2 regions of the Advenella sp. EE-W14 genome follow, and region 2 is predicted to be linked to the other one. Evidence: predicted binding sites of a transcription regulator. Region 2 holds the regulator's gene; the other holds the start of a gene.
The links. The regulator sigma-54, encoded in region 2, starts transcription at its own class of promoters, with help from an activator protein. The targets are predictions, from matches to a motif close to TGGCANGNAANCTGCTTT.
Positions count from the first base shown of each region.

Region 1: a site for sigma-54 is predicted at 4,088-4,105, ahead of HCX92_RS07095 (P-II family nitrogen regulator). Genes of this name have one in related genera too.

Region 1 is NZ_JAAVNG010000008.1:322,019-337,885, forward strand. It holds gene ptsP (phosphoenolpyruvate--protein phosphotransferase) at 1-880, shown strand, start outside; gene HCX92_RS07085 (nitronate monooxygenase family protein) at 969-2,135, opposite strand; gene HCX92_RS07090 (ammonium transporter) at 2,386-3,612, opposite strand; gene HCX92_RS07095 (P-II family nitrogen regulator) at 3,685-4,023, opposite strand; gene HCX92_RS07100 (hypothetical protein) at 4,319-4,972, shown strand; gene HCX92_RS07105 (accessory factor UbiK family protein) at 5,154-5,390, shown strand; gene HCX92_RS07110 (YifB family Mg chelatase-like AAA ATPase) at 5,483-7,000, shown strand; gene rpmI (50S ribosomal protein L35) at 7,452-7,649, shown strand; gene rplT (50S ribosomal protein L20) at 7,662-8,021, shown strand; gene pheS (phenylalanine--tRNA ligase subunit alpha) at 8,108-9,130, shown strand; gene pheT (phenylalanine--tRNA ligase subunit beta) at 9,184-11,589, shown strand; gene HCX92_RS07135 (integration host factor subunit alpha) at 11,602-11,940, shown strand; gene HCX92_RS07140 (MerR family transcriptional regulator) at 11,982-12,377, shown strand; gene HCX92_RS07145 (alpha-hydroxy acid oxidase) at 12,490-13,650, opposite strand; gene HCX92_RS07150 (carboxypeptidase regulatory-like domain-containing protein) at 13,836-14,285, opposite strand; gene HCX92_RS07155 (hypothetical protein) at 14,656-14,940, shown strand; gene HCX92_RS07160 (YggS family pyridoxal phosphate-dependent enzyme) at 15,280-15,867, opposite strand, start outside.
Region 2 is NZ_JAAVNG010000004.1:647-15,887, reverse strand. It holds gene HCX92_RS00995 (ribonucleoside triphosphate reductase) at 63-1,793, shown strand; gene nrdD (anaerobic ribonucleoside-triphosphate reductase) at 1,850-2,029, shown strand; gene HCX92_RS00985 (anaerobic ribonucleoside-triphosphate reductase activating protein) at 2,071-2,748, shown strand; gene HCX92_RS00980 (SCP2 domain-containing protein) at 2,726-3,235, opposite strand; gene HCX92_RS00975 (U32 family peptidase) at 3,362-4,249, opposite strand; gene HCX92_RS00970 (peptidase U32 family protein) at 4,286-5,326, opposite strand; gene HCX92_RS00965 (DUF2249 domain-containing protein) at 5,558-5,785, shown strand; gene HCX92_RS00960 (hypothetical protein) at 5,785-7,089, shown strand; gene HCX92_RS00955 (Crp/Fnr family transcriptional regulator) at 7,086-7,760, opposite strand; gene HCX92_RS00950 (peptide chain release factor 3) at 7,931-9,532, shown strand; gene HCX92_RS00945 (hypothetical protein) at 9,579-10,133, shown strand; gene bfr (bacterioferritin) at 10,239-10,712, opposite strand; partial or broken gene HCX92_RS00935 ((2Fe-2S)-binding protein) at 10,943-11,134, opposite strand; gene rpoN (RNA polymerase factor sigma-54) at 11,203-12,594, opposite strand; gene HCX92_RS00925 (hypothetical protein) at 12,609-13,172, shown strand; gene leuA (2-isopropylmalate synthase) at 13,447-15,159, shown strand.

The DNA.
Region 1 (15,867 bases), on a different contig from region 2:
GAATATCGAATTGCCACACGAGGCCGATGAGGTCATGAATCTTGGGGCGGATGGGATTGGACTGTTTCGTAGTGAGTTCCTGTTTATGGGCCGGGAAACCTTACCCGATGAAGAAGAGCAATACGAAGCCTATTCGTATGTTCTGAAAACCATGCAGGGCAAGCCTGTTACCATCCGAACATTGGATATCGGTTCAGACAAAACCCTCGATGGTGAAGCCACCGTTGCCGCCAATCCGGCCTTGGGGTTACGGGCTGTCAGATATTGTCTGTCACGTCCCGAAATGTTCCAGACACAATTAAGAGCTTTGCTTAGGGCTTCGGTGCATGGGAAATTAAGGATCCTGATTCCCATGCTGTCTCATATGCATGAGTTGCATTCGGTCAAGCAGGCGATTGAATTTGCCAAAAACCAGCTTGTCGAAGAGGGGTATGCGTACGCAGACGACATTGAATTGGGTGCCATGGTTGAAATACCGGCCATTGCGATTGCCATAGAACCATTCCTGAAGCATCTTGATTTTGTTTCTATCGGAACCAATGACCTGATCCAGTATACGCTGGCTATTGATCGGGTTGATAACGAAGTCTCGGATTTATACGATCCCATGCACCCGGCTGTTTTGCGTTTGATTTCCCAAACCATACAGGCCGGAGAGCGTGCCGGTAAAGCAGTGGCGGTATGTGGTGAAATGGCGGGTGAATCCCGTTACACGCGGTTATTGTTGGGTTTGGGCCTGACCGAGTTTTCCATGCACCCGCAGCAATTGCTTGACGTAAAAAAAATAGTGCGCACCTCTCATACCAATGCCTTGAGAAGCAAAATTGCCACGGCACTTAATCACGCCGAATACATAGACCTGGCTGCCCTTGAGATCTAAGTGTGAAAAAAAAGACCGGTTTTAAACCGGTCTAAATTTTGAACACTGAGGAAGGAAGGGCCGGTCTGTGCCGGTTAGATAAACAGGTTTAGCCTGGCATGACCGGTTTTTTTCCGGTCAGGAAATACTGAATGGTTTCATAAACGGTGCGGATCTGGTCGCCAAAGGGGAGTGGATCTTTGCTGCGGAAAAACAGGCCTTTGCGGACATCACCATTGAAGGCATCGGAAAGGCGTTGGTCGATGCAGAACTGACCAATTTTACTGATGCCATCGCGTAGCCCGCACACACTAAGGCAGTTCATGCTTTGTACGCAACGGCGAGGATCGGCCTTGGCATTGGCCTGCAGTTTTTGTTCGTTATTCAGGTATTTTTTCAGGAAAGGGGTCAGAACGCCACGGGCAGGCAGGCCGGCGACGGACATGAATTCCACAATATCTTCTTCCTTGGCTTCGGAAAGCGTTTTCTTGAAGTTGATATGGGCATCGCCTTCCTGGGTAACGGCAAAAGCGGTGCCAATCTGAACCGCGTTGGCGCCCCAGTCTTTAAGGGCGGTTTGGATTTTCTTGAAGTTGGCCATGCCGCCAGCAAGAATAAGTGGAATTTTTTCGTTTTCAAGCCCCAGTTGTTTGAAAACCTGCGACGTTTCTTCAAGAACCCTTCTGAAACTGAAACGGTCATTGTTGAGGTCTGTCATGCTGGGAGAGCCCAGGTGGCCGCCGGCATGATTGGGATGCTCGATAATGATGGCATCGGGCAGGCGGTTTTTTTTCATCCAGCGCTTGAGCACAATGTTGATGCCGCGCGATTCTGACAGGATGGGGAACAGGGCAACGTTGGGGTGATCGGCAGCCAGATCGGGTAATTCAAGTGGCAGACCGGCACCCATGACAATGGCGTCGGCACCGGACTCGCAGGCTTGTGTAATTAGAGCCGAGTAGTCGGATACCGCTTTCATGACGTTGACGGCAATCATGCCTTGGCCATTGCTTTGGGCCTTGGCGGCCTTGATTTCGCGATCAAGGGCAATGCGATTGAGTTTGTCGTAGTTTTCTTGTACGGGGATTTCTTTGGATTTCGCTAAAAGATCGGGGTGCAGGTGACGTAAATCGATGCTGGCAATGGTGCCGATGGCATTTTCGCGGGCTACTGCACTGGCTAGTTTGTTGGCTGAAATGCCAACACCCATGCCCCCTTGAACGATAGGAAGCAACTTGCGATTTTTAATGAGAAGGGGGTCAAGGTTTTGTGTCATGCTTTAAAATTTAAGGCGATATCAATAAGATGTATTTTATATGCATCTTTAATGATTTCAATCAATTTATGTATATTGCCTTTTATTTGAATATCTTTCTTGATCCATATCAATAAACGGTCTGCTTTCAAAATGTGGGGAATAAGTTTTTGTGATTAATCAAACTCAATAAAAATGATTAATCAAACTCAAAAAAAACGCCACTCATTTTTATATGAATGGCGCGAGTGCAAGCAGAGCTTATCTGCGATTAGAGGTGATAGCCTTGTTCTCCATGGTAGCTGATATCCAGGCCTTGGCGTTCGGAGTCTTTTTCAGCCCGGATGCCGCGGGTAAAGAAGCCTGCAATTTTCAGGGCGACGAAGGTAACCACCGCACACCATATTGCTGTGATCAGCATGCCTTCAAGCTGGAGCCATACTTGGTAAGGAACTTCGCTGACAGTGTCAAGACCAGGGCCACCGAAGGGTTTTGCATTGAAAATACCGGTCAGCAATCCGCCAATAATACCTCCGACACCGTGGATGCCAAACACATCCAGAGAGTCATCGACACGCAGGGCACGTTTCAGACCATTAACACCCCACAAACAGAAAGCGCTGGTGATGAAACCGATAATCAGGGCACCAACGGGACCGACCAGGCCAGCGGCGGGGGTAATACCGACCAGACCGGCGACAGCGCCTGATGCCGCACCCAGCAAAGAGGGGTTTCCTTTGGTTTTCCACTCAAGCAGTACCCAGGCGATGACGGCAGCAGAGGTGGCCAGCAAGGTGTTGAAGAATGCAAGGGCAGCTTGTGTGTTGGCACCCAGGGCAGAGCCTGCATTGAAACCGAACCAACCCACCCATAACAAAGCAGCACCAGTCATGGTCATGGTCAGGTTATGGGGTTGCATGGGCTCTTTACCGTAACCCAGGCGTGGGCCAACCATATAGGCGGCAACCAGGGCAGCCACACCAGCGTTGATATGCACGACGGTACCACCGGCAAAGTCCAGTGCTGCGCCAGACAGCAGGCCGGTCGATGACCAAATCATGTGGGCAACCGGTACATAAGAAAATGTCATCCATATGGCCATGAAAATCAGGACGGCGGAAAATTTGATGCGTTCGGCAAATCCACCAATAATCAGTGCGCAGGTAATGCCGGCAAAAGTGGCCTGAAAGGAGGCAAAGGTCAGCTCGGGAATACTGCCATTCATGGCGTAGGTATCGTTACCGATGTCATACATTCCAGAGAAAAACAGTCGACCCAGGCCACCAAAAAACGCATTGCCATCGGTGAAGGCCAATGAATAGCCATAGACAAACCAGAGGATAATGACAAGAGCGAAGGTGACCAGGACCTGGCTCATGATAGACAGAATGTTTTTACTGCGTACCAGTCCGCCATAAAACATGGCCAGTCCAGGAACGACCATTAACAGAACCAGTATTGTAGAAATGCTGACCCAGACGAGATCGGCTTTATCCATGATGAAATCCTTTAAAGTCAAATAATGAGTGTGGTTTTGTATAAATCATTATTTTTATTGATGAAATTTAATTCAAAGTGCGGCCTCGCCAGCCTCACCGGTACGAATGCGGACAACCTGTTCTAGATCGGTGATGAAAATCTTGCCATCTCCGATTTTTCCTGTCGTGCCAGCCTGGCAAATGGTTTCGATAGCCTGTTCGACCATGGCATCGGCAATGGCGGCTTCAAGCTTGATTTTGGGCAGAAAATCAATAATATATTCCGCACCACGGTACAGTTCGGTATGACCTTTCTGGCGTCCAAAGCCTTTTACTTCGGTGATGGTCATGCCTTGTATGCCGATCTCGGCCAGGGCGGTTCGGACTTCATCCAGCTTGAAAGGTTTAATAATGGCAGTTAGCAATTTCACGGTAGTCTCCATTGCGGGTGAAAATTTAATATTTCGAAATGAGAAATATCGGTTCAATAGTGATTAAGCAAAAACCGTGCCAAAAAATCATGTGTAAAATATGTCCGTCAAGTTTCTTTTTGGTGCAAAACGTGATCCATCATGGTGCAAAAATCTTAAATTGCGATTGAGTCTGTCAAGAATGGTCAAAGCGATAAAAAAAACATCACAAAATGAAATGACATAGAGGTGAATCATTGTTTTTTCTTGTGTGTTGGTCGATACTGTTAAATATTTCTTTTTTTTAGGAGCATGTATGAAATATTCTTTGTCCAAATTAAGTATGCTGGCGGTCGTTTCTTCGGCATTTGTACTGGCCGGGTGCGATCAGGAAACAAAAACAGGGGGTGATCAGGTTGCCACCAAAGCGACAGAGGCTACGAATATTGCTGTGGAAACCGTCCAGGAAGCAGGGCAGCAGGCTGTGGATGCGGTTAAGGAAACCACTGAGAGCGTGGTTGAAACCGTTAATACTGCCACTGAAAACCTGAAAAAAGATGCAGCGGCAACGGCTCAAGGCTTGTCTGACGCAGCCCAAGTTGCCAAAGAGGAAGCCAAGGCAACTGCCGAGAGCGTAGTGGAGTCTGTGAAAGAAGCCGCAGCTAGTGCTGAAGAGAAGGCCAAGGCAGCGACTGAAAGCGTGATTGAATCAGTCAAGGAAGCTACAACAGGTACGGAAGAAAAAGCGGCAGCCACCACTGAGGGCGTGGTTGAGAGCGTCAAGGAAGAAGCGGTAAGTGCTGAAGGAAAAGCCGAGACCCTTACCGAAAATGTGGTGGAGTCTGTGAGTAATGCGACCACTGAAGCAGCTGAGTCAGTGAAAGAGGAAGTTTCCAGTATCGTGGAAACATCTTCTACAGATAGCACAGCCGCTGATGCCGTCCAGGAAGAAGTCAAGCCTGCTCAGTAAATGGCTTAATATGATTGATCAAAACGGGCATTTCAGCTGCGAATGCCCGTTTTTTTTCAATCTGCTGTTGCTTTATCTGAAAAAAATGAGGGCTTATTAAACTGAGCCGGTTTATTCTTATCCATATTATCTATAATGATTCATCTCACTATAAATATATATTTTTACTCAGGGGTGCCCCATGAAAAGCGGTAATCAAATTTTCGAAGAGTTTCAAAAAAACATGCAGGAACTTATTGCCAAAAGTCCCGCTGCCGATATTGAGAAGAATGTAAGGGCATTTATGTCTCAAGGTTTCTCCAAACTGGATCTGGTGACTCGTGAAGAGTTCGATATCCAGGTGGCCATGGTTGACAAATTGCGTGAGCGCATCGACACCCTTGAAGCCCAGGTCAAGGCACTTGAAGAAAAAAAATAATCATCGTGCTTTCAACGATAGACAAAAAGGCCTCATCAGGCCTTTTTTAATGGCTTTCGCCCGCATAATACAGGGCTGTTGCGGGAGTGTTTATGACATTGGCGGTACTAAAAAGCTGTGCGATTGCGGGCATGCATGCGCCAGAGGTGCGGGTAGAGGTTCATGTTGCACCGGGTTTGCCCGCTTTCAATATTGTGGGGTTGCCAGGTACTGGTGTAAAAGAAAGTCGTGAGCGTGTGCGTTCGGCGTTAAGCAATTGCGGTTATCAGTTTCCGGCAGGTCGCCTGACCGCCAATTTGTCACCGGCAGATTTGCCCAAGGATTCGGGCAGGTTCGACTTGCCAATTGCCCTGGGTGTCTTGCTGGCCAGCGGGCAAATTATCATGCCTCCCGAGCAGGCGGCAGACAGGTTGTCCAGAACGGTTTTCGCGGGTGAGCTTTCATTAACCGGCACTTTAATGCCGGTTGCGGCTCCTTTGGTGATCGGCCTGTCGGTGTATCGGCAAAAAATCAAGGATGCGGTTCTTGTCTTGCCCAAAGAAAATGCTGCGGTCGCGGCGCATATTCAGGGGCTGAACGTATTGGGCGCCAAAACCTTGAAAGAGGTGGCTGATTTTTTGGCTGGAGACGCCCATCCCGAGTATGAAATAGCCCGAGAAATGTCCTGTAAAGAAACAGAGGATTATCCTTGTTTGTCCGATGTCAAGGGTCAGGCAATGGCCTGTCGCGCTTTGGAAATTGCCGCCTCGGGTGGTCACGGTTTGCTTATGTCGGGTTCACCGGGGGTGGGTAAAAGCATGCTGGCGCAACGCTTGCCCGGGTTATTGCCGCCCCTGTCCAGTGAGCAGTTGCTTGAGGTGACAGCGGTGCAAAGTCTGTCGCAGCGTGAAGTGCACATGTCCATGCAAAGGCCGTTCAGGGCACCGCATCACTCGGCTTCCATGGTTTCCCTGATAGGGGGCGGGGCACAGCCAAAGCCAGGGGAAATCAGTATGGCTCACCATGGGGTTCTGTTCCTGGATGAATTGCCCGAATTTGACAGAAAAGCCCTGGAGTCCTTGCGTGAGCCAATGGAAAAAGGAGAGATTTGTATTACCCGGTCCAGCTGTTCGGTCGTGTATCCGGCACAATTTCAATTAATCTCTGCCATGAATCCCTGTCCCTGCGGGTATCTTGGGCATGCCAGCAAACCTTGCGTGTGCACCCCTGAAAAAATCAATCGCTACCAAGGTAAATTGTCGGGCCCCTTGCTGGACCGGATTGATATGCAAATTACGGTGCATCCTTTTCGGGGAAATTGGGATACGGCACAGGCTGCCGAGCCTTCGGTGGTTGTGAAGAAGCGTGTGGCACATTGTCGGCATGCCCAGCAAGACCGGCAAGGCAAGCTTAATGCACACCTCGATGCAGCCGATATTGGCCGATACTGCCTGTTGGATAGTGCCTGCAGCCAGCTTATCCAGCAGGCATGCCAGCGATTTGGCTGGTCTGTCAGGGTTATGCATCGGGTTTTGCGGGTGGCCCGTACCATTGCCGACATGGCTGGCAAAGATGAAATTGATATGGTCTCGCTTTCGGAAGCCATCAGCTATCGCCAGCAAATGGATTAACAGCGCAAAGTCATTGTTTGTCCTGTCGTTCGGGTGCGTGTGGCCGTGACTGGGCCGGTATGTGAAACAAGCGATAAAGAAGACATAAAACCCGGTAAAGATGCTTGCGTGGATATTTTGCCTACACAATCGGATTAATTTTCCATTTATATTAGACAATAAAACAAAAATCATCGTATAATCAATGGTTTCCTGCAACCTCTTAGGTTTGCCTTGTGGGTGGCATACACAAATCGGCCTGAAACCATCTTTTTTCGGGTTTTACAACCGGTTTTAAACGGGTTTTTTGCCGGTTTAAAAGGTCAACAGTAACCTTGCAAGGTATGTTGGCTTTTGTTTGTCCATTATTTTCAGGGTAAATTCGAACGAAGTCTTGCATGAGAATTGATTAGGGTTTTGCAAGTTCCGGCATTTGGCTGGGCACCTTTAATCAGCATTATTGGGTTATATCATGCCAAAAATGAAAACCAAAAAAGGCGCTGCCAAGCGCTTTAAGGTTCGCGCCAGCGGATCTATCAAGCGTGGTCAGGCGTTCAAACGTCACATCCTGACCAAAAAAACAACCAAGAATAAACGCCAGTTGCGTGGTTCTGCTGCAGTTCACGATTCAGACGTGGCTTCAGTCAAGGCAATGATGCCTTTCGCTTGATAGGAGAATAATATGCCTCGCGTAAAACGCGGTGTTACCGCACGTGCTCGTCACAAAAAAGTTATTGCTGCAGCTAAAGGCTATCGTGGCCGCCGCGGTAATGTATTCCGCATTGCCAAACAGGCAGTGATGAAAGCCGGTCAATATGCTTACCGTGACCGTCGCAACAAAAAACGCACATTCCGTGCACTCTGGATTACTCGTATCAATGCTGCTGTTCGTGAACATGGCGTTACATACAGTGTCTTTATTGCTGGCCTTAAAAAAGCGGCAATCGAATTGGATCGTAAAGTTCTGGCCGATATGGCAGTTAACGACAAAGCAGGTTTTGCCGCTGTCGTTAATCAAGCTAAAGCAGCCCTGGAAGCCTAAGATCCAACAGTTGTAAATTAATTGCTGTACCCAACAGGCGGGGCTCACTATGGGTCCCGTTTGTTTTTTTAACGAATGGTAATTTCATGACACAGTCGCTCGATGAACTTATAAGCCAAGCCCAGGAAAAATTCGCAGAAGCTGCCGATGCAGCCGCCCTGGAAAATGAGAAAGCTAAATTTTTAGGTAAAAACGGTGTAATTACCGGCCTGATGAAAGGTCTGGCACAGTTGGCGCCTGATCAAAAGCGAGCAGAAGGTGCCCGTATCAACCAGGCCAAGCAACAAATAGAATCCTTGCTGAACGAGCGCCGTGATGAATTTGCCAGGGCCGAATTAAATAAACGTCTTGCCGCTGAAACCATTGATGTCAGTCTGCCTGGTCGAGGACGTTCCAAAGGGGGCATTCACCCCGTTATCCAGACCTGGCAGCGTATTGAGGAAATTTTCCGTTCCATTGGTTTTGACGTGGCCGATGGTCCTGAAATTGAAAATGACTGGACCAACTTTACCGCCTTGAACAACCCCGAGAACCATCCGGCGCGTTCGATGCAAGATACCTTCTACGTCGATATGAACGATGCAGATGGCCTGCCTTTGCTGTTGCGCACACATACCAGTCCCATGCAGGTGCGTTATGCCCGCATGCATAACCCCCCCATTAAAGTGATTGCCCCGGGCCGTACCTATCGTGTTGATAGTGACGCCACACACTCTCCCATGTTCCATCAGGTAGAAGGGTTGTGGATTGCCGAAGATATTTCTTTTGCCGACCTGAAAGGGGTATACACCAATTTCCTGCGTGCGTTTTTTGAAACTGAAGACTTGTGCGTGCGTTTCCGTCCTTCATTCTTTCCATTCACAGAACCTTCTGCCGAAATTGACATGATGTTTACGTCCGGCCCCAATCAAGGGCGCTGGCTGGAAATTTCCGGCTCGGGACAGGTGCATCCTACCGTGGTGAAAAACTACGGACTGGATCCCGAAAAATATATTGGCTTCGCTTTTGGCTCGGGCATCGAGCGCCTTACCATGCTGCGTTACGGTGTTAACGACCTGCGCCAGTTTTATGAAGGTGATCTGCGCTTCCTGCGCCAGTTCAACCGCTAAGTTGGCCTGCAGTTCAGGCAGTCATCCCATTCATTGCAAAGAATTGAATTATTATGTTATTTCCAGAATCCTGGCTTAGATCATTGGTTAATCCGGCCATTAACACCGAAGAATTGTCCCATCGCCTGACGATGGCTGGTCTAGAGATTGAAGATACCGCACCGGTTGCCCCGCCATTTTCGGGCGTGGTGGTAGCCCAGATTGTTGAAATCGCCCCTCATCCCAACGCAGATAAACTGCGTATCTGCCAGGTTGATGACGGTTCTGGTGAACTGTTGCAGATTGTTTGTGGCGCACCGAATGCCGCCAAAGGTATTAAAGTGCCCTTGGCTAAAATCGGGGCTGTGCTACCGGGCAATTTCAAGATCAGCAAAGGCAAGCTGCGTGGTGAAATGTCTTTTGGCATGTTGTGTTCCGCACGGGAACTGGGTCTTTCCCAGGATCATGCCGGCTTGCTGGAACTGGAAGAGTCCGCGGTGGTTGGCCAGGATATTCGTCAGGCTCTGGATCTGGATGACACGGTTTTTGAAATCAAGTTAACCCCTAACCGTGCCGATTGTCTTTCCTTGCATGGTATTGCCCGTGAGGTTGCTGCACTGACCGGTGCACCCCTCAAGGCGTTTGATTATTCACCCGTTGAGGTGTCCATTAATGACAAACTCGCGGTTGATGTGCAAGCCCCCGATTTATGCGGGCGTTTTGCCGGTCGTATCATTAAAGGCGTCAATGCCAAAGCGCCTACGCCGGCCTGGATGAAATCCCGCCTTGAAAGGGCAGGACAGCGTTCCGTGTCTGCACTGGTGGATATTTCCAACTACGTCATGCTTGAATTGGGCCGTCCCACTCACGTTTTTGATTTCAATAAAATCAATGAGGATCTGGTGGTTCGCTGGGCCAAAAAAGGGGAATTCCTGAAGCTGCTGAACGGTCAGACCGTTGAGTTGGATGAACAGGTAGGTATTATTGCCGCCGGTGACACGATTGAAAGCCTGGCCGGCATCATGGGTGGCGATGCCACTGCGGTGAGTCTGGAAACAACGGATATTTTCGTTGAAAGCGCTTTTTGGTTCCCGGAAGCCATTGCCGGTCGCAGCCGTCGCTTTAAATTCAGCTCCGAGGCCAGTCACCGTTTTGAGCGTGGCGTGGATTTCCAGAACGTGGTTGAGCACCTCGAGTATATCTCTCGCCTGATCCTGGATATTTGCGGTGGTCAGGCTGCACCGATCGATGACCAGATCATCAATCTGCCACAGCGTAACCCGGTTTCCATGCGGGTTGCCCGTTGCCGTAAGATTCTTGGTATCCCGGTAGAGACCGCGGAAATTGAAAAAATCTTTACGCAACTGCAACTGCCTCACACTTTTGATGGTGAGGTGTTTACGGTAACCCCGCCTTCCTACCGTTTCGATATAGAAATCGAAGAAGACCTGATTGAAGAAGTTGCCCGTATTTATGGCTTCGAGCGGATTCCTGACAATCCTCCCAAAGCACTGGCTGCCATGCTGCCAAGCAATGAAACCCGGCGTAGTGAGCATGACATGCGTTATGTCATGGCCGCTCTTGACTATCAGGAAGTGGTGAATTTCAGTTTTGTGGAAACAGCCTGGGAAAGCAATTACATGGGTAATCAACATCCCATTAAACTGCTGAACCCGATTGCCAGCCAGCTGGCCGTTATGCGTTCCGGCCTGATTGGTGGTTTGATTGCCAATATCTGTCATAATGCCAAGCATAAACAAACGCGTGTTCGGGTGTTTGAACTGGGACGTGTGTTCAGTCGCAATGCAGCCGTCAAAGACGGTGATCTGACAGTGGCCAATATCAGCCAGCCTTTGCACCTGGCTGGCGCAGCCTGGGGGCCTGCCGTTCCCGAGCAGTGGGCAGAGCCGGTTCGCCAGGTGGATTTCTTCGACGTTAAAAATGATATTGAAAATCTGTTTGGTAAAAAAGCGGAATTGCTAAGATTTGTGGCACAGCCACACCCTGCCTTGCATCCTGGCCGTAGTGCTGCCATTTTACTGGATGGCAAGCAGATTGGTTTCATGGGTGAATTGCATCCTCAGTGGGTTCAAGATAACGAGCTTGCACATGCACCCGTGGTTTTTGAAGTGGCGGTCGATGCACTTTCGCATGTTGGCTTGCCTGAAGTCAATAACCTGTCACGTCAACCCCTGGTTATTCGGGATCTGGCGATCTGGGCACCGGTTGATTTACCTGTCCAGGCAATTCTGGATACACTTGCCTTACATCAAAAAGATTTGCAAGAACTTGATATTATTAAGGAAGTTTCTTTATTTGATGTCTGGCGTGATGTAAAATCCGAGTCTGGCGAGCGCAGTCTGGCTTTCCGTTTTGTGCTTCAGGATCCGCAGGCAACATTGGAAGAAGTGCGTGTTGAACAATGCATGGCATCTGTTCTGAATGTTTTGGTCAATGCACACAATGTGCGTCAACGCTAAGGCAATATTGAAATGGCAGAAGAAAATACTACACTTACCAAGGCCGAATTGGCCGAAATGTTATTTGATCGTGTTGGTCTGAACAAGCGTGAAGCCAAAGACATTGTGGATACTTTTTTTGAAGAGATTCGCGAATCCCTGGCAAAAGGTGAGCCGGTGAAATTGTCCGGTTTTGGCAATTTTCAGGTTCGCGACAAACCGGCCCGTCCCGGTCGCAACCCGAAAACCGGTGAGGTTATTCCGATTGCGGCCCGTCGTGTCGTGACTTTTCATGCCAGTCAAAAGCTTAAAGCGATTGTCGAGCAGGGGGATGCCTATGATCCCAATGCTGAATATGCACTTCAGGATTAAGGTGTATTCCATAAAAAATCATTTGGGTTTACAATCAAGCGATGAATCAAAAAGCCAATACCACTTCGACCATCTTGCCGCCCATTCCGGCAAAACGTTATTTCACCATTGGTGAAGTATCCGAATTATGCTTGGTAAAACCACATGTTTTACGCTATTGGGAACAAGAGTTCACCCAATTGAATCCTGTTAAAAGACGCGGTAACCGTCGTTATTACCAGCACCACGAAGTGCTGTTAATTCGCAAAATCCGCGATTTGCTGTATGAACAGGGTTTTACCATCAATGGGGCGCGCAATCGTCTGGGGGATGCACGTGATATCCCGCATGACCAGGATGCCGCTGTTCGTCTTTCAGGTCCAGAGCTTCAGTCTTTGCGCGCTGAATTGAATGACATTGTTGGTATGTTCAACCACTTGCTTAAAGATCGTGTCTAAGTGTGTAAAACATCGTTTTGCATAAACAGCTTTGCATGTTTTGAAAAAAAGCCGCCATATTTTTGGCGGCTTTTTGTATTAAAGACAGAATACAGACAAAAAAACCTGCTGTTTAGCGGTTCATAATCAGAATATCTTTGTTGACATGATTGATATTGGTATGACCACAAAACGCCATGCTGATATCCAGTTCATTGGCAATAATTTCCAGCGAGCGGGTCACGCCATCAAGACCATAGGCACCCAGTCCGTACAGGAAAGAGCGGCCGATTAATGTGCCTTTGGCGCCCAGTGCAATGGCACGCAAGACATCTTGTCCCGAGCGGATGCCACCATCGAGCCAGACTTCGGTTTGACCACTATGGTTGTTAAGGGCTTCAACGATATCGGGCAGGACGGTAATAGTAGACGGCGCACCATCGAGCTGGCGGCCGCCATGATTGGACACCACGATAGAGTCGGCACCACAATCGGCCGCATGCAAGGCATCTTCCTTGTCCATGATGCCTTTGATAATCAGTTTGCCACCCCATTTCTTTTTAATCCATTCCACATCGTCCCAGCTTAGGCTTGGGTCAAACTGTTCGGCTGTCCAGGAGGCCAATGAAGACATATCGCCCACCCCTTTGGCATGTCCCACAATATTGCCAAACGTACGGCGTTTGGTTTTCAACATATGCCAGCACCACTCTGGTTTAAGGGCCAGATTCATTAAATTTACCAGGGTGGGTTTGGGGGGGGTGGATAGCCCGTTCTTGATATCCTTGTGGCGTTGGCCCAGTACCTGCAGATCCAGTGTGAGCATTAAGGCAGAGCAATTGGCGGCTTTGGCGCGATCAATCAGGCGTTCGATATAGTCTTTGTCACGCATGACATACAGTTGGAACCAGAAGGGGGCGGATGTATGGGCAGCCACGTCTTCAATAGAGCAAATGCTCATGGTGGACAGCGTGAAAGGAATGCCGAAGCGTTCTGCCGCCTTGGCTGCCAGGATCTCACCATCAGCGCGCTGCATGCCGGTTAAACCGGTGGGGGCGATGGCTACGGGCATGGCGGTATCAATGCCAATCATTTTGGTTTTCAGGCTGCGGCCTTCCATATTCACGGCAACGCGCTGGCGGAATTTGATCTTTTGGAAATCGCTTTCATTGCTGCGATAGGTGGATTCTGTCCAGGAACCTGAATCGCAGTAATCGTAAAACATTTTTGGGACTTTGAGTTTGGCAATGCGTCTGAGGTCTTCAATGCAGGTTATTTTTGCCAGATTTGCCATTAATAATACCTCTATGGTGGAGTCAACTTTAAAGGTTCAATTTTATACTGTTCTGTCTGGGCCGTCATACAAAAGCCATGAAAATAAAACATCCTGCCTGGTTGGGCAGGATGTCTGCAGGAAAGAACAGGTTGCTGGCCTGCTATAGGCACTTTCCAGCGTACCGGATATTGGCATTTGATGGCTTAGTTACCCGCAGCCCAACGCATGACATTGTTCATCTGGGCATTTCCTTGAAGCCTGAAAGTACTGCTTTGGGTTTGGTTGTTGTAAGTTGCTTTCAGGTTATATGTGCCATCGGGTAACTTGACATAAAGCAGCGGGCCGGTATTACTGGCCTCAAAGACGGTCTGGTTGTGCTGGTTGGTAATAACAACCTGTACGGCGCTTAGATAGGCGCCTTGTTGGTCGGCAAAAGTTAAGTGCACATTGTAAAGGTTGGAGTGTGCCTTGATCTCGTTTTGTTCGCTATTGCCAAACCCACCCGTGATATATTGGACTGACTGATTGTAGGTTTGTGGTTGTACCTGGGCGTGCACTACATTTTGCATGCCAGCGTAAAGGCCAAAAGCAATAGCTGATGTGAGCATGAATTGCTTGATGATTTTGGGATCAAAATGGTATGTTTTTTGCATGGTACTTCCTTTTTTGAGTTTACAACTATTTAAAAGGGTGCCGATGTGATGCAGGCAGTTTGACCTTTTAAGTGCGTTTCATTGTACAGGCCAGGCATGCGATTGCATCATTCTGAATTCCACTGAAATATTTAATCAGAAAAACACTGTGATATCAATAGATTAAGTGTGTTGGATTTTTGTGTTTATTGCTCACGGTGTAGGGGTGGATTGTATTGTTTGATACTTCAGTTATTAATCCCACGCTTTCAATTGGATTATTCAATCTCTTAAAACAGTATTTGATGAAACGCAGGTGCTTATTTTCGCATCTAATGGCTGGATATTCCCAAACAATGGGGATATTTGGCTATTGAACAGGAGAAAAGCCATGAATAAGATAATTTTACCTTTGCTGGTGGGGACGCTTTCACCGGGATCTTCTTTTGCGGTTCAGGCGCATGATGTCAGTGAGGCTGTTGCAAAATCTCCGCCCGAGGCACCTTATAAAGCTGTCAGTTCCCTGGTGAAACTGCCTGATTTTATTCCCGGCCTGGGGCAGTTGTTTGTTGATCCTGCCACCTTGTCTGCAGGGCCATTTCTGGCCTATGACCGTGATGGTAAATTGGTTAGCACTATTTACATGATTCCCATTCAGGATATGGTGCCCGAATAATCATTTACAGACTTGAAGGTGCCCGGTATTGCCGTAGATCATACCGATATCATGTATAACGCAGGGCATCTTCGGCATCGGCATCCTACTTCAGGATACCGCGTGCAACTCGGAACAGGCGCGGGTTATACCGTCGTACGAGGATCTCAAAGGCAGGCGTATTGCCTGCAATAATTTGAAAAACCAGGTCATTATCTGATGCTTCTGCGGACGCTGTGTAAGGCATATCCAGTGGCATGACGGTCTCCTGAAAGCGCTTTCTTCCCGTTATACCCGTATTTGGTGTTTTCCACAAACAAAACGTTCTATTTGTCGTGCCAGGAGAAAGTGGAAGACACTTTATGGCTGTGAGGGCCAATAATAACTGTCGGGTAGGGCACGTGCGCCAAAAATGGCCTGACCAACCCGCACCACGGTGGCACCTTCTTCCACCGCCATTTCATAATCGCCTGACATGCCCATGGAGAGTTCGTGCAACTGTACATTGGCCGGCGCGTCTTGCTGCAAGCGGTCACGCAGATCGCGTAGCAGGCGGAAGCAGCCGCGTACCCGCTGCTCATTGTCTGACAGGCAGGCAAGTGTCATGAATCCTTTGACTTTCAGGCAATCAAAATTCGCCAGGGATTGAATGAAAGAAGCGGTTTCTTCAGGAGGAAGACCATATTTGCTGGCTTCACCCGAGGTATTGACCTGTACAAACACATTTAATGAGCGGCCTTCGGCCTGTAATCTGCGCTCAAGAGCCTGGGCAAGCCTGAGGCTATCCAGTGCCTGGAATTCTGCCGCGAACTTGGCTACAAATTTGGCCTTGTTGGTTTGCAGGTGGCCAATCACCGACCATTGCAAGTCAGCCAGCTCTGGCAGGGACTGCCATTTGTCAAAAGCTTCTTGCACCTTGTTTTCACCCAGAAAACGGCATCCTGCCTC
Region 2 (15,241 bases):
TATTGCAAACCCACCCTTGAAACAACTATATCTTGTGTTTAATATCCATACAAACACCATATATAGTTTTCAAGGATAAACGCATGTCACAGGAAAGCCTGATCAATGCCCAAACCAGCATTGATGAATATCTCAGCCAAGCGGACTGGCGTGTTAACGCCAATGCCAACCAGGGTTACTCGCTGGGCGGCCTGATTCTGAACATTTCGGGCAAAATGATTGCCACCTACTGGCTTAACCACATTTATCCACCCGAAGTCGGCCAGGCCCACCGTGATGCTGACTTGCACATCCATGACCTGGACATGCTTTCAGGCTACTGCGCTGGCTGGTCCCTGCGTACCCTGCTGAACGAAGGCCTGAATGGTGTTCCCGGCAAAGTGGAATCTTCTCCGCCCAAGCACATGTCCAGCGCGATCGGGCAAATCGTGAACTTCCTGGGCACCCTGCAAAACGAATGGGCCGGTGCCCAGGCCTTCAGTTCTTTCGACACCTACATGGCACCCTATGTCCGGGTCGACAAACTTGACTACCCCACCGTCAGGCAATACATGCAGGAACTCATCTATAACCTGAACGTGCCTTCACGCTGGGGCACACAAACCCCTTTCACCAACCTGACTTTTGACTGGGTCTGCCCCGAAGACCTGCGTGAACAAACGCCCCTTATCGCTGGCAAGGAAATGCCGTTTTACTATGGTGACCTGCAGGAAGAAATGGACATGATTAACCGCGCCTATATTGAAATCATGATGCAGGGCGATGAGAAAGGCCGCGTGTTCACCTTCCCGATTCCCACCTATAACATTACCGAAGACTTCGACTGGCACAGCCCCAACGCTGAACTGATGTTTGAAATGACCGCCAAATACGGCCTGCCCTATTTCCAGAACTTCATTAATTCCGAGCTCAAGCCCAATATGATCCGCTCCATGTGCTGTCGCCTGCAGCTGGACCTGCGCGAACTGCTCAAGCGGGGCAATGGCCTGTTCGGCTCGGCAGAACAAACCGGTTCCCTGGGTGTGGTTACCATTAACTGCGCCCGCCTTGGCTACCAATATGCCGGCAATGAAGCCGCCCTGTTTAAGCGGCTGGACGAACTAATGGAACTGGGCAAAACCAGCCTGGAACTGAAGCGCACGGAAATCCAGACACACATGGATAACGGTCTGTTCCCCTACACCAAGCGTTACCTGGGTACTTTGCGCAACCACTTTTCAACCCTGGGGGTGAATGGCATTAATGAAATGATCCGCAACTTCACCCATGACGAACATGATATTACGTCTGAATGGGGGCATGACTTCGCCATCCGCCTGCTGGATCATATCCGCGCCAAAATGCTGGTCTTTCAGGAAGAAACCGGCCACATGTACAACCTTGAGGCAACCCCTGCCGAAGGCACCACCTACCGTTTTGCCAAAGAAGACCGCAAACGCTTCCCCGACATTCTGCAGGCCGGCACCCAGGACATGCCCTACTACACCAACTCTTCCCAGCTGCCGGTGGGTTTCACCGACGACCCCTTCGAGGCACTGGAAAGGCAAGACGAGCTGCAACGCAAATACACCGGCGGCACCGTGCTGCACCTGTACATGACTGATCCGTTGTCAACTGCAGATGCCTGCCGCAACCTGGTCAAGCGTGCCTTAAGCCGCTTTCATTTGCCTTACATCACCGTGACGCCCACGTTTTCCATTTGTCCCAAGCACGGCTACCTGGGCGGAAGCCATAAATTCTGCCCGAAATGCGACGATGAACTGATTCAGAAAAAACTGAAAGAAGCCGCATAGATCCATTTAACCCAAACCAGCCCAATCCAAACAAATTTAATCTTAAAGGAATAGAAATGAAAAATACCCTCATGAACAAACCTGCAAATATCACACTGAGCGACGACGAGCGCCAGCCATGCGAAATCTGGACCCGGGTCATGGGCTACCACCGCCCGGTTTCTTCATTCAATATTGGCAAAAAAGGCGAATTTCATGAAAGAAAATACTTCAGCGAAAAAGAGGCCCGCCTTTGATTCCTGACGCAGCACCCGTTTCTTCACTCAGGGTTGGGGGCATGACCCCCTTCAGCACCTCGGACTACCCCGGCCAGATGGCCGCCGTGCTTTTTGTGCAAGGCTGCCCCTGGCGCTGTGGCTACTGCCATAACCCGCATTTGCAGGAACGGGGAACCGACAATCCTCTGGATTGGGGCGACATCATGAAGTTTCTGAAACGGCGGGCCGGCCTGATTGATGCGGTGGTATTCAGTGGTGGCGAACCCACCATAGACCCTGCCCTGGAAGAAGCCATGCAGCAAGTAAAAGCACTGGGTTATAAAATCGGCCTGCACTGCGCCGGCATTTACCCAAGACGACTTAAAGAAGTGCTGCCACTGGTGGACTGGGTGGGTCTGGATATCAAGGCCACATTCAACAAATACGCCCATATCACGCAATTTGCCGGCAGTGGTGACCAGGCCCTGGCCTGTTTACAGGCAGTGCTGGCCAGCGGGGTCGACTACGAACTGCGCACCACCCTGCACCCCCTGCTGCTACCCGAAGAAGACTTATTGGAACTGGCCAGAAGCCTGGCCAAAATGAAGGTGAATAATTATGTCTGGCAACTGTTTCGTGACCAGGGTTGCAACGATGCCGTCCTGAACAATGCCAGTCTGGCAGGATACCCGTCTGAATCACTGGTTGAGCAGGTATCGGCCATGTTTACGCGCTTTACGTTAAAGAAGAATGCCTAGCATCATTATCATTGGCAGGCTTGACCAGCCGACCAATGATTTGCATGCCGGGCAGTTTTTTTAATACCTGCTCGGGCGACAGCACCGATAAATCAATGCCATCCAGCGTGTTTTTAATCATCAGGCCCAGCTCGGTATCGCCTTCTATCATCATGCGACGGCTGAAAAAAAGAGTATCAGGATCTTCCTTGCGCTGTATCATCTGCCAATAATCATATAAGCTTGAAGAAATGATCAGGTCGGGCTCATCAGGATGCCTGCCACAGGCCACAAACGCACGGTTGCGCCAGCTATAGTCAAAAGCAATGCCGGCATCTTTTACCACCAGGCGCAGTTTTTTCTCTTCAAGACGGGCCAGTACATCTTCAGGCAAATGCTTTTTCAATAACAGGTTAAGCCCGTTGACAAAGAAAAACGTGCCGGGATAAGACGGCAGTTTTGAAAAAACCGTTTTTACAAACGGTGGAAGCAAAAAAGGTTTGTCCATAGCGTACTTCTCCTGTGTTCAGCGTTCAGGCGCCTGAAATTTTCTCGTTCCCACGCGCTTGCGTGGGAATGCATATGGTGGTGTATGTTCCCACGCAGGAGCGTGGGAACAAGGGTCAATAATGGCTTACGCCGCCACCTGTTCAAGCCCCGGCTTGCCATGCCAGTAGCCATTGCAGCCTTTTTCAGGCATTAAAGGTTCAATTTGTGCCATGGCATCGGCCACACTCATGCGGTGATTAATAACGGCATCATACAGCTCAACAATTCTGTCGGTATCGCGCCATTGCGGGCTGATCCGGACAATATCCACGCCCGTTTCACGCATGCTGTCAATGTCCGCCAACAGGTTATACACCAGCGCCGACTGGGTTTGTATGCCGTTAAGCACCAGGAAAGGCTGGCTTTCACGGGTTTTCATCATGAGGCCATCGGGGTGTTCCATACACACGTACTGGCAATTGTCTTTGGGCAGATTGCGGTTGCGGGCGGTAAAACAGCGGGCTGAAAAGGCCAGTGGCAAACGGCCGTAGGCAAACACTTCGGTTTCTACCGGAAACTGTTTTTCGGCCAGAATGCTGGCCAGGCCGGCCTGCCCCATTTCCAGCGGCATCACCCAGCGCCTGGCCCCCTGTTTGACCAGCAACTCAAGGGATGGCGTACTGAACAGATTTAAAAAAGGACCCGCCACAAAACCTTGCCCTTGCAGGCAATGCACTGCGCCCATGTCATTGGCTTCCACCATGAACATGTCATTGGTGGCAATTTTTCTTAGGGTTTTAAGGTCGCTTTCGCCTTCCAGCAAGGTTTGCGTGGACAAAACCACTTCTTTTCCACACGCTTTCAGGTCTTTCGCAATATCCAGCCAGTCGGGCAGGCGCAGTTCATGGCGGCGCGAACAGACCGTTTCCCCAAGATACACGATTTGTGCGGCGCTTTCGGCCATTTTTCCGTAAAAAGACACGACTTCATTGCGTGACCAGTAATACTGTATGGGTCCCAGTGCGATTTTCACAAGAATACCTTTATGCAAATATATTTGATAATTGAACTATTTCCAGGGACGACTATAGGCACCCAAGGTATGCTGCTGCCCTTCAGCCACTTTATTCAGGCTGGCCATCCATTCGGGCCTGACTGAATAGCGTTGCGCCTGGGACAGGCAGTTGTCAATTGCCTGGCGCCATACCTTGGTGACCTGGCCCACATAGGCCGGACTGCGCTGGCGACCTTCAATTTTGATGCCACGCACGCCCAGCTGCACCAGTCGGGGCAAAATTTCCAGCGTATTCAGGCTGGTGGGTTCTTCAATGGCATAATAATTTTCATCTTCAACATCAAACCGGCCTTTGCACAAGGTGGGGTAACCGGCATTTTCATTATCGCCATAGCGGTCAATCAGCACACCGTTAAGACGTGACTCAAGCCCCTTGGGGGTTTGTTGCCAGCGCACCGCCTTGGCCGGCGAACACACGCCATGCGTATTGGGTGATTCGCCCGTGACATAAGAAGAAAGGGCACAACGCCCTTCCACCATGACGCACAGGCTGCCAAAACCGAAGACTTCTATTTCCACCGTGGTGCTTTCTGCCACCCTCTCTACCTGGGCCAGCGAAAGCACCCGTGGCAAAATAACCCGCGTAATGCCAAACTGCTGCTGGTAATAAGCAATCGCCTCGTAATTGGTGGCCGAGCCCTGTACCGACAAATGCCGGTGCAGATCAGGATATTTATCAGCCGCGTAAGCCATTAAACCCAGATCGCCCATAATAAGGGCATCTGCCCCCATGCCGGCAGCATGGTCGATGGCTTGTGTCCATAAGCCGGCGCTGCCGGGCTGGGGATACGTATTAAGGGCGACAAACACCCGGCAACCGCGTGCATGAGCGTAGCTGATCCCTTCGCGTATGGCGGCATCATCAAAATTAAGCCCGGCAAAATTGCGGGCATTGGTGGCATCCCGGAACCCCAGATAGACACAGTCTGCACCGTTATCCACGGCATTTTTCAGGGCGGGCAGGCTGCCGGCCGGACACACCAACTCTATGACAGGCTGCGCGGATTCTGGCTGACCATGACCGTTAATTGACATAAAACTTGACATATTGGTTTAATCTTGAATTTTATTGAGGTTTGAAATCAAGCAAAGAATAATGGTTGAATATAACAACCACGATCCTTGCATAACCTTGAGCAAAATCAAGAAAAAGCAAGGCATCAATATTAATTTGATAATATATTGATATGTATCTACATAATGCCTGTCAGCACGGTTAACGCTTTCCCCGACAGGCTCACCAACCGCCCTTTTTACGGATTAAACATGAATAATGATATTCAGCTGGACGTACGTGGTTTACCCCCTCCTGAACCCATGGAACGGGTCCTGGAATTATTACCCCAAATCAATAATGGTGAAAAACGCCTGTGCATCCTGATAGACCGTGAACCCATTCCCCTGTTTCGCATTCTTGAAAGCGAGCAATTCGAATACAGCATCCGCAAGCAGCCTGATTACTCTTATGAAGTAATCATCTGGAAAAAGGCCTAATGCAACGTGCCTTAACGTTCGAGCGCATGCCAGGTCTGATGGCGCCCATGCGTTTTTTTCTGGCTGCCCCGCTGTTTGCCATGCTGGCGGCCCTGGTATTGCTGTTTTCCGGCCCCGATGCCTGGTCAAGTCGCTGGTCACCGGTCATGTTAAGTGTTACCCATCTTTTCACGCTGGGCATTCTGACCATGAGCATGGCTGGCTCATTAATCCAGCTCTTGCCGGTGGCCTTCCGCATCCAGATTCCATGGCCAGATCTACTGGGTCTGATTGTCTTCCTGCTGCTGGGAACCGGAACTTTAATCCTGGCAGGTGCCTTCCTTACCCTTTCCAACCCGCTTTTCATCATGGCGGCCACCCTGCTGGGAAGTGGTCTGGCCATTTTCATTTTTACACTTAATCTTGGGTTCTGGCTGTCACGCAAACAGCAGGCGGAAAAAGCCAGGGCGTCCATTCTGGCAATACGTTATAGCGTCGCCAGCCTGACCATCACGGTTATGCTTGGTTTCACCCTGGTCTATGCCTTTATCCACCCCTTGAACCTGTCTTTGGTGGCCCTGACCAACCTGCATGCCTTGTGGGGCCTGGCCGGCTGGGTCGCCATTTTGCTGATGGGCATCAGCTTTCAGGTCATACCCCTGTTTCAGGTCACGGAAATTTATCCCGCCCGCATGACGCAACGCCTGTTGCCGGTGCTTTTTGTCGTGTTGCTGCTCTGGACTGTTTTTTCTGAGTGGTTTGGCCTGCATGCGGATATGCTTCAAACCATACTGGTTTTTATGCTGGCCCTGCTGGCCATTATTTTCACCATCCAGACCGGCATTTTACTTAAAGGCCGCAAACGGCCCGAACCCGATGTCACCACCCTGTTCTGGCGGCTGTCACTGGCCAGCCTGTTTGGCAGCTGCATCCTGTTAGCGCTACTGCAACAGTTTAGCCTGCCGCAACTGGAGCTGTCACTGGGCATATTATTTATTCTGGGCTGCGCCTATTCCGCCATTAATGGCATGTTATACAAAATTGTGCCCTTCCTGGTCCTGTTGCACAGCCAGGAAATCGTCCCGTTCCGTTCGGGCGCCGTGCCCAAAATAAAAGATATTTTGCCCGAAGCCAGGGCCATGCGCCAGTTTTGGGTGCAGTTGTTGACCGTGCCGGCCATGCTCGCCGCAGCCTGGCAAATACCCGGCTTTGTCACCCTGGCGGCATTGTTACTGCTGATCTCGGCAGGCATGCTGTTTTTCAATTTGCTGGGGGCCGTCAGCATCTACCGCCGGCTTGCCAAACAATATAAAAAAACCGCTTAAAAATCAATAAGCCCCTGCATGTCCAGAATGGTAATTTCCTTTCCTTTTACCTTGATCAGGCCATGCGTGCTTAAATCGAGCAAAATACGCGAAAAGTGTTCCGGGGTAATGTTAAGGCGCGAAGCAATAATAGCTTTGCTGGTGCTTAATGTAATGGTTTCCCCGTTTTCACAATGATCGTGCTTAAGCAAATAACCAATCACCCGCTGTGCGCCTGAACGCAGGGAATAGGACTCGACGTCTTCCATCAGGCCATATAAGCGCTGGCTCAGCCCCTTGAGCATATTGAAGGTGAGATTCTGGCTTTTGGCCAATTCGGCATTAATCACATTGCGACTGACATGCAGCACCAGGCAATCCTCCAGCGCCTGTGCCGTCACGATATAGTTCTTGCCCATAAACATGAGCGCCTCACCAAAGCTGTCACCGGCACGAATGATCTTGACCACCTTTTCATTGCCGGGTGATGAAACCACTGACAGTTTGATCTGGCCATAGATAAGCACATGCAGGCCCAGACAAGGCTCACCACGCTGAAACACAATTTCGCCGCGCCTGACCTGCATTTCGGTGGTTCCCAACGCGATGGCATCCAGCTCGGCCGGTTCCAGTTCGCTAAATAGGGGAACATTGGAAAGAAAGTCCTGTATTTTAATTTTCCTGTTTGCCATAATGACTTAGCCTTTGCAACCCTTTTCTTTCACAAAAAATACCGATAAAGATTATAATAAACAACATTTTCTGGCATTCTACCAATGTTTTTTGCACGAATCCCCGAATCATCCATCAATCTGTTGCCTTATCATCCCATCCCGGGTGACTTATATACCGTTTTTAATTAATGTCACACTTATCAATCAAGCAGGAAGTGGCCCGCCGCCGCACCTTTGCCATTATTTCCCACCCCGATGCCGGTAAAACCACCCTTACCGAGAAACTGCTCCTGTTCGCAGGTGCAATTCAGATCGCCGGTAGCGTAAAAGCAAGAAAAGCAAGCCGCCACGCCTCTTCCGACTGGATGGAAATCGAAAAGCAACGGGGAATTTCAGTTGCGTCATCCGTCATGCAAATGGAATACAAGAATTGTGTCATCAATCTGCTGGATACCCCCGGACACCAGGACTTCTCTGAAGACACCTATCGGGTACTGACCGCAGTGGACGCTGCCATCATGGTGGTTGATGCCGCAAACGGGATTGAACCGCAAACCATTCGCCTGCTGCAGGTTTGCCGGGCGCGCAACACTCCCATTCTCACCTTCATCAACAAACTAGACCGCGAAGTCCGTGAACCCCTGGACCTGCTGGGTGAAATTGAATCCCATCTGGGTATGGACACCATCCCGTTTACCTGGCCGATTGGCATGGGCAAATCATTTGGTGGTGTTTATGACCTGCAGCTGGACCGTATGCGTCTGTTCCGTCCCGGCCAGGAAAAACGCGGCACCGATGAGTTTATCGAAGGCCTGGACAACCCACTGATCCAGGAAAAATTCGGCTCCGCCTTCGACAAGGCCCACGAAGAAATTTCCCTCATCAAGGAAGCCACCCCCGATTTTGACCACGACGCCTTTCTGGCTGGCAAACAAACACCGGTCTTTTTCGGCTCGGCCGTTAACAACTTTGGTGTGCAAGAGGTGCTTGACGCCCTCGTTAAATGGGCGCCCAAACCGGGTCCCCGCCAGGCGCTGGAACGCATCGTGCAACCCGATGAGCCCAAATTTTCCGGGGTCGTCTTCAAGGTACAGGCCAATATGGACCCGGCCCACCGCGACCGCGTGGCCTTTGTGCGGGTCAGTTCGGGCAAGTTTGAACGTGGCATGCGCCTGAAAGTCAGCCGTACCGGCAAGGAAATCCGTCCCAACAACGTGGTTTCTTTCCTGTCGCAACGCCGTGATCTGCTTGATGAGGCCTACGCAGGTGATGTCATTGGTATTCCCAACCACGGTGTCCTGCACCTGGGCGATGTCCTGACTGAAGGCGAAACCCTGCAATTTACCGGACTGCCGTTCTTTGCCCCCGAACTCTTCCAGGGCGTCGAAGTCAAGGACCCATTGCGTACCAAGCAGTTGCGTACCGGCCTCACCCAATTGGGAGAGGAAGGCGCCATTCAGGTATTTCGTCCGGAAGCCGCCGGTGGTGCCCTGTTGCTGGGTGCCGTTGGTCAATTACAATTTGAAGTGGTTGCTCACCGCCTGAAAACCGAATATGGGGTGGAAGCGCGTTTAATGCCATCTAGATATACCATGGCACGCTGGGTAACCAGTGACAATCCAAAAGCACTGCGCAAATTCATGGACAGCAATGCTGCCCATATCGCTTACGATGTGGTTGATGCGCTGGCTTTTCTGATTACTTCTCCTGCCCAGCTTCGTGTTGCCCAGGAACTGAATCCTGAAATTAATTTTCACGCAATGCGTGAACATGCCGGTCAGGTGTTCTAGGAAAACAGCTAAAATGAACCACTCATCAATAAAGGGTAATTTATTAATGTCTTGGCGTTTTTTATTCATTTCTTTACTGATATTTGCCGGGCTGGCCACATGGGGCGGAATCCAGGCTGGCGAATGGCTTATTGCACATACGCCCACCACTGCCAATATACCCAACGTTAGCGAGTTTGATCCGCCGCCACAGGTTGACCAGTTCGGACGTCCCGTACTGCGTCAGCCCCAACAACCCCTTATGAGTGGTGCCCAAGGTGTTCCTGAAAAACCCACTGCCATAGATTGGGCAATAGATCCTTCACAAAAATCGGATATCCTGACGGCATCCAGCAGCCAGTACAATCCAAACGTGACGATTGGTACGGCAAGCGGTAGTATTAACGCTGCCCCCATACAGGCCACGCCCATTACCCGTCCTGCAACGATACCGGGTACATCGGGTGGCGGTTATGCCTGGGAGCCCGCCTTTCATCGTGCCGTCGCCCACTGCCGCACCCTGGGCTTTTTTGAACGCCCCACCTGCCTTGGCAAGGTTCGTGAACAATACTGTGGCGCCTACAATGCCTGGGGAAAAGTTAAGGACTGCCCCGAGCGTTAAGATAAAAAAATGGCCTGAAAACACTTTCCAGGCCATTTTTTTTGTTACTTAACTTAAACCAATTGCCTGCTTTCAGGCATATTCAATTGACCTTGCCAAGGCGGGTTATTCTTCACCCATCTGGCTTTGCAGGTAATTTTGCAGACCTACTTTGTCCACCAGTTCAATTTGGGTTTCCAACCAGTCGATATGTTCTTCGGTATCATCAAGAATGCGGCGGAACAAATCACGAGAAACGTAGTCGCGCACTTTTTCGCAATGGGCAATCGCTTCGGTAAGCGTTCCATGAGCACTTACCTCAAGGTGCAAATCACAAGCCAGGATTTCGGGCACATCCTCACCAATGCGCAACTTATGCAAATCTTGCAGGTTGGGTAATCCCTCCAGCAAAAAAATACGTTCTATCAGGGCATCGGCATGCTTCATCTCTTCGATGGACTCTTCATATTCATGCTTGCCCAACACATTAAAGCCCCAGTTTTTCAACATGCGGGCATGCAGGAAATACTGATTAATCGCCGTTAACTCATTGGTCAATTGCTTGTTCAGGTATTTAAGAACCTCTTTATCGCCTTTCATAACCCTTCCTTTTTCAAGTTTGCTCAATGGGATTCCGGTATGCAAAAACAACACCGCCCCCAGGCTTCCATTATATATTGGAAGCGGTTACGAAACAGATTTACCAAAATGAATACGACATAAGCTTCCTTTTCCTGAGCAAAAGGAAGCTTATGCGAAAACACCGGATTTTTCCAATACGTTGCCTACCAGAGTGCCGTGGACACAAGTGCCTTGCGGCTGCGTGACTCGCTCACATACTCTTGATTTGCTGCATTAGAGGCTGAATCTTTCGGAAGATATTCGCTGGCAGTCTGGGCACAGCAACCACAGCACGATGCAACACCTAACTCGGTCTGTAAATCACCAAGGGTTGACGCTCCGTTATTGACTGCCTCAATAACGGTTTTTTCTGTGATGGCATTACAAATACAAATATACATGCGAATCATTATCATCTATTTTTATTTTTTTCGCAATATTTTTTCCCTGTTTTTCTTAAAAAAAACAGTCAGCCTTTCAGAAGAGCCTGAGCTTTTCTTCTGGAAGCCGGTGCAATACCAATGGCTTCACGATATTTAGCCACTGTTCTGCGGGCGATTAACAAACCATCCGCCATCAACAAATCACACAACTTACTGTCGGACAAAGGTTTTTTGGCATCTTCAGCCTCGACCAGCGCCTTGATTTTCAACTGAATCGACTTGGCCGAGGTATGCTCACCAGACTCGGTGGCTACACCCGATCCAAAAAAATATTTCAGTTCAAATACCCCATGCGGAGTGGCGATGAATTTTTGCGTGGTGGCCCGGGATACGGTTGACTCATGAATCTCCAGCTCCTGTGCCACTTCTTTTAAGGTAAGAGGTTGTACGGCAGACACACCTTCTTCAAGAAAGGCTGTTTGATATTTCATGATGACTCGGGAAACATCCAGAATGGTGCTGAAACGGTGATTGACCTGTTTTAAAAAACCCTTTGCATGACTTAGCTGTTCACTCAGACTGCTTTCCTGCTTTTTACCCAGGGTCCTGATCATGCTTTCATATTCGGCATTAATCCGAACCTTTGGCAAAATCCCCTGATTAAGGGATAAAACCCATTCATGATTGATTTTTCTCACCAACACATCAGGTACCGCATAATCGGCTGCAGGCGTGCTCCAGGCTTTACCTGGCCGTGGATCAAGCCCCTGAATCAAACCATGGGCCTGGCGAATCAGGGTAATATCGGCACCGGTGACCGCTTGCAAGGCAGCCATATCGGCCGCTGCCAGCGCATCCAGGGCATTGGCGCAAATTTTTTTGGCGCAGGCCAATACTTTGCCATCAGGTTCAGGACTTAACTCACGAGAAAGCTGCAATAACAGGCATTCTGACAGGCTGCGGGCCGCAATACCCGGAGGATCGAACGACTGCAACAAACGCAACGCCACCGTCAGCTCCTCTATGGTTACCTCATGCTCAGCCTCAAAAAATCCGGCCACCTCTTCCAGCGGTGTATGCAGATAGCCATTTTCGTCCAGTTCATCAATCAGGACATCAACCAGAAGCATATCACGCTCCATGGCATGGGTTGTCCCCAACTGACTGCGCAAATACGCTTCCAGGCTCACACTGGTTGCGGTTTCAGGATAGAAATCATCATCCTCGGAATTGGCAGCGGCAGGTTTACGCTGATCCCAATCCTGTTGTAAAACCTCAGCATAAGACAGCTCGGAATTTGGTGTTTCAGACGATATCTGGTTATCATCTACTAACTCCAGCATCGGATTGTCCTGAATGGCGCGCATCAGCTCAACCTGGAAATCCAGACCGGAAAACTGCAACAATCGCAATGACTGTTGCAACTGAGGGGTCATGACCAATTGCTGGCCCGTTTTTAACTCTAACGCCTGACGCATATTAAAAATTCTTTATGAAACAAAAAAAACCAGCGGCTTATAAAAATGATACCGCAGTACTCAGCAAAACCCTCCTGACGTTGGCAATGCCACAAATTATTTTACGTAGCACGGTCATTGCCTTTTCGGTACTTGTCTGGATTTTCCTTGCCCGCAAAATCATTGATTTTGGCAAAAAACAGGATTACGCCGGACTGGAAGCCTTCAGCGATCAACTGGTTACCTACCTGAACAGTATAAACAATTATATTTGGTGGGGCCTGGTTCTGCTAGGCAGCCTTATCCTTTATATAATCTTAAGCAGCTGGCTAAGTGGAAGCATCAGACGTGCCGGTGAACACTGTCCTCCCCCACGAAAAATCAACCCGCTTATCAATCAGCTTTCTCCGGAAGGCAAGGAAGTGCTGGCCTGGGCCTGGAGTGATCGCACAGAACCCATCAAATTCATCACTTTAAAAGAAACCCTCAGTGAATTACGTAGCGGACGTGTTTACAAACTGGCTCAAGTCAAAGAACAACAAATACTCCTGCAACACAATTTTATTCCTGAGCTTGGCCAAAACGAAAAAATCTCTTGACTTTACCCCCCTTTCATGCTCATAATAAAGTCATTATGAAAACGCAAACTTTCAATCCCTCTCAAATTACTACAAGTTGCAACGGCGGCTTGTTGGTTTGCGCACTCTCTTCTCTTCTACTACTAGCGCTCGGTTGCCGAGCCTAGAGCATTCGTGGCAGTTCGGCAGCCCTGTATTAGCCACCCGGATTTTTATTAAATTGTAATATCCCGGGCCAACAAACAGGCAAACGCCAGTTCCAGCACCGGGATTCATATCAAACAGGTGCATTATGATGCTTTCCAACCCAGCAAAAAAATACGTTCCCTTCAAACCGTTCGTCAAGGATTTTTCCGAACGTACATGGCCCAGCAAAACCATTACCGCTCCTCCAATCTGGATGAGCACCGACCTGCGTGATGGCAACCAGTCTCTTATCGAGCCCATGAGCGTTGAGCGTAAATTGCGCTTTTTCAAACAGTTGGTGGCCATTGGCTTCAAAGAAATTGAGGTTGGGTTTCCTTCCGCATCACAAACCGATTTCGACTTTGTGCGCACTCTGATTGAGAAAAACCTGATTCCCGATGACGTCACCATTATTGTCCTGACCCAGGCCCGTCAAGACCTGATCGAACGGACTGCCGAGGCAGCCGCTGGTGCAAAAACCGCCATGATTCACCTGTACAACGCCTGTGCGCCCGCTTTCCGCAAAATCGTTTTCAACATGAGCAAAGACGAAGTGAAAGAAGTGGCCATTCAGGGTACACGTTGGGTACAGGAAGCCATGGCTAAATATCCGCAAACCAAATGGCGCTATGAATACTCACCCGAAGTTTTCAGCACCACCGAACCCGAATTTGCCGTGGAAGTATGTAACGCAGTTTCAGCAGTATGGCAACCCACCCCTGAAGACAAAATTGTCTTCAACCTGCCTGCGACCATCGAATCCACCACCCCCAACATGTACGCCGACCAGATTGAATGGTTCTGCAAAAACGTCAACAACCGCGACAGCATTATCGTTAGCGTACACCCCCACAACGACCGCGGTACTGCCGTTGCCGCCGCTGAGTTGTCGGTCATGGCCGGTGCCGACCGTGTTGAAGGCTGTTTGTTTGGCAGCGGTGAGCGTACCGGTAACGTAGACTTGGTTACCTTGGCACTTAACCTGTACACCCAGGGTATCCATCCCGGCCTGGACTTTTCCGATATTGATGAAGTCCGCCGTACCGCCGAATACTGCAACCAATTGCCTGTCCATCCACGTCACCCCTATGCCGGTGACCTGGTCTTTACCGCCTTTTCAGGCTCTCACCAGGATGCCATCAAAAAAGGCTTTGCGCAGCAAGACCCTGACGGCATTTGGGAAGTACCTTACCTGCCTATTGACCCTGCCGACCTGGGCCGCAGTTACGATGCCGTGATCCGTGTCAACAGCCAGTCTGGTAAAGGTGGTGTGTCTTACCTGCTTGAACAGGAAAAGGGCTTGAACCTGCCCCGTCGCCTGCAAATTGAATTCAGCCGCGCCATCCAGCGCGTGACCGATGAAACGGGCACCGAAGTCAATGGCAATGCCGTTTACGAGATCTTCGAGAAAGAATACCTGGAACAGACTTCACCCTGGAAATTGCTCAAGCACCAGATCAACAGCCATCCGGAAGGCGCTGATGATGAAACGTTCAGCATCGAAGTGGAACTGGAAAACAACGGCACTGTCGTCAAGGCAAGTGGCAAGGGTGATGGTGCCATTTCTGCATTTATCAATGCCTTGAATCTGCCTATCCGCTTCATGGACTACCATGAACACGCCATTGGTTCTGGTGAGAAAACACTGGCCGCCTGCTATGTTGAACTGCGTCTGGGCGACTCTGCCACCGGTTTCGGGGTTGGTGTTCACAAAGACATCGTGACTGCTTCCTTCCAGGCCGTGTTAAGTGCCGTCAACCGTCATATTCAGCAAGGTGCCAACTGCGCCAAAGAAGAAAACGTTGAGGCTGCGACTGCCTGAAATTGATAAGCCCGTCTTGCCAGGCCCGTATTAAACATACGGGCAGGCAATTGTCCTGATTGATCCCATACACTGGGGGCAA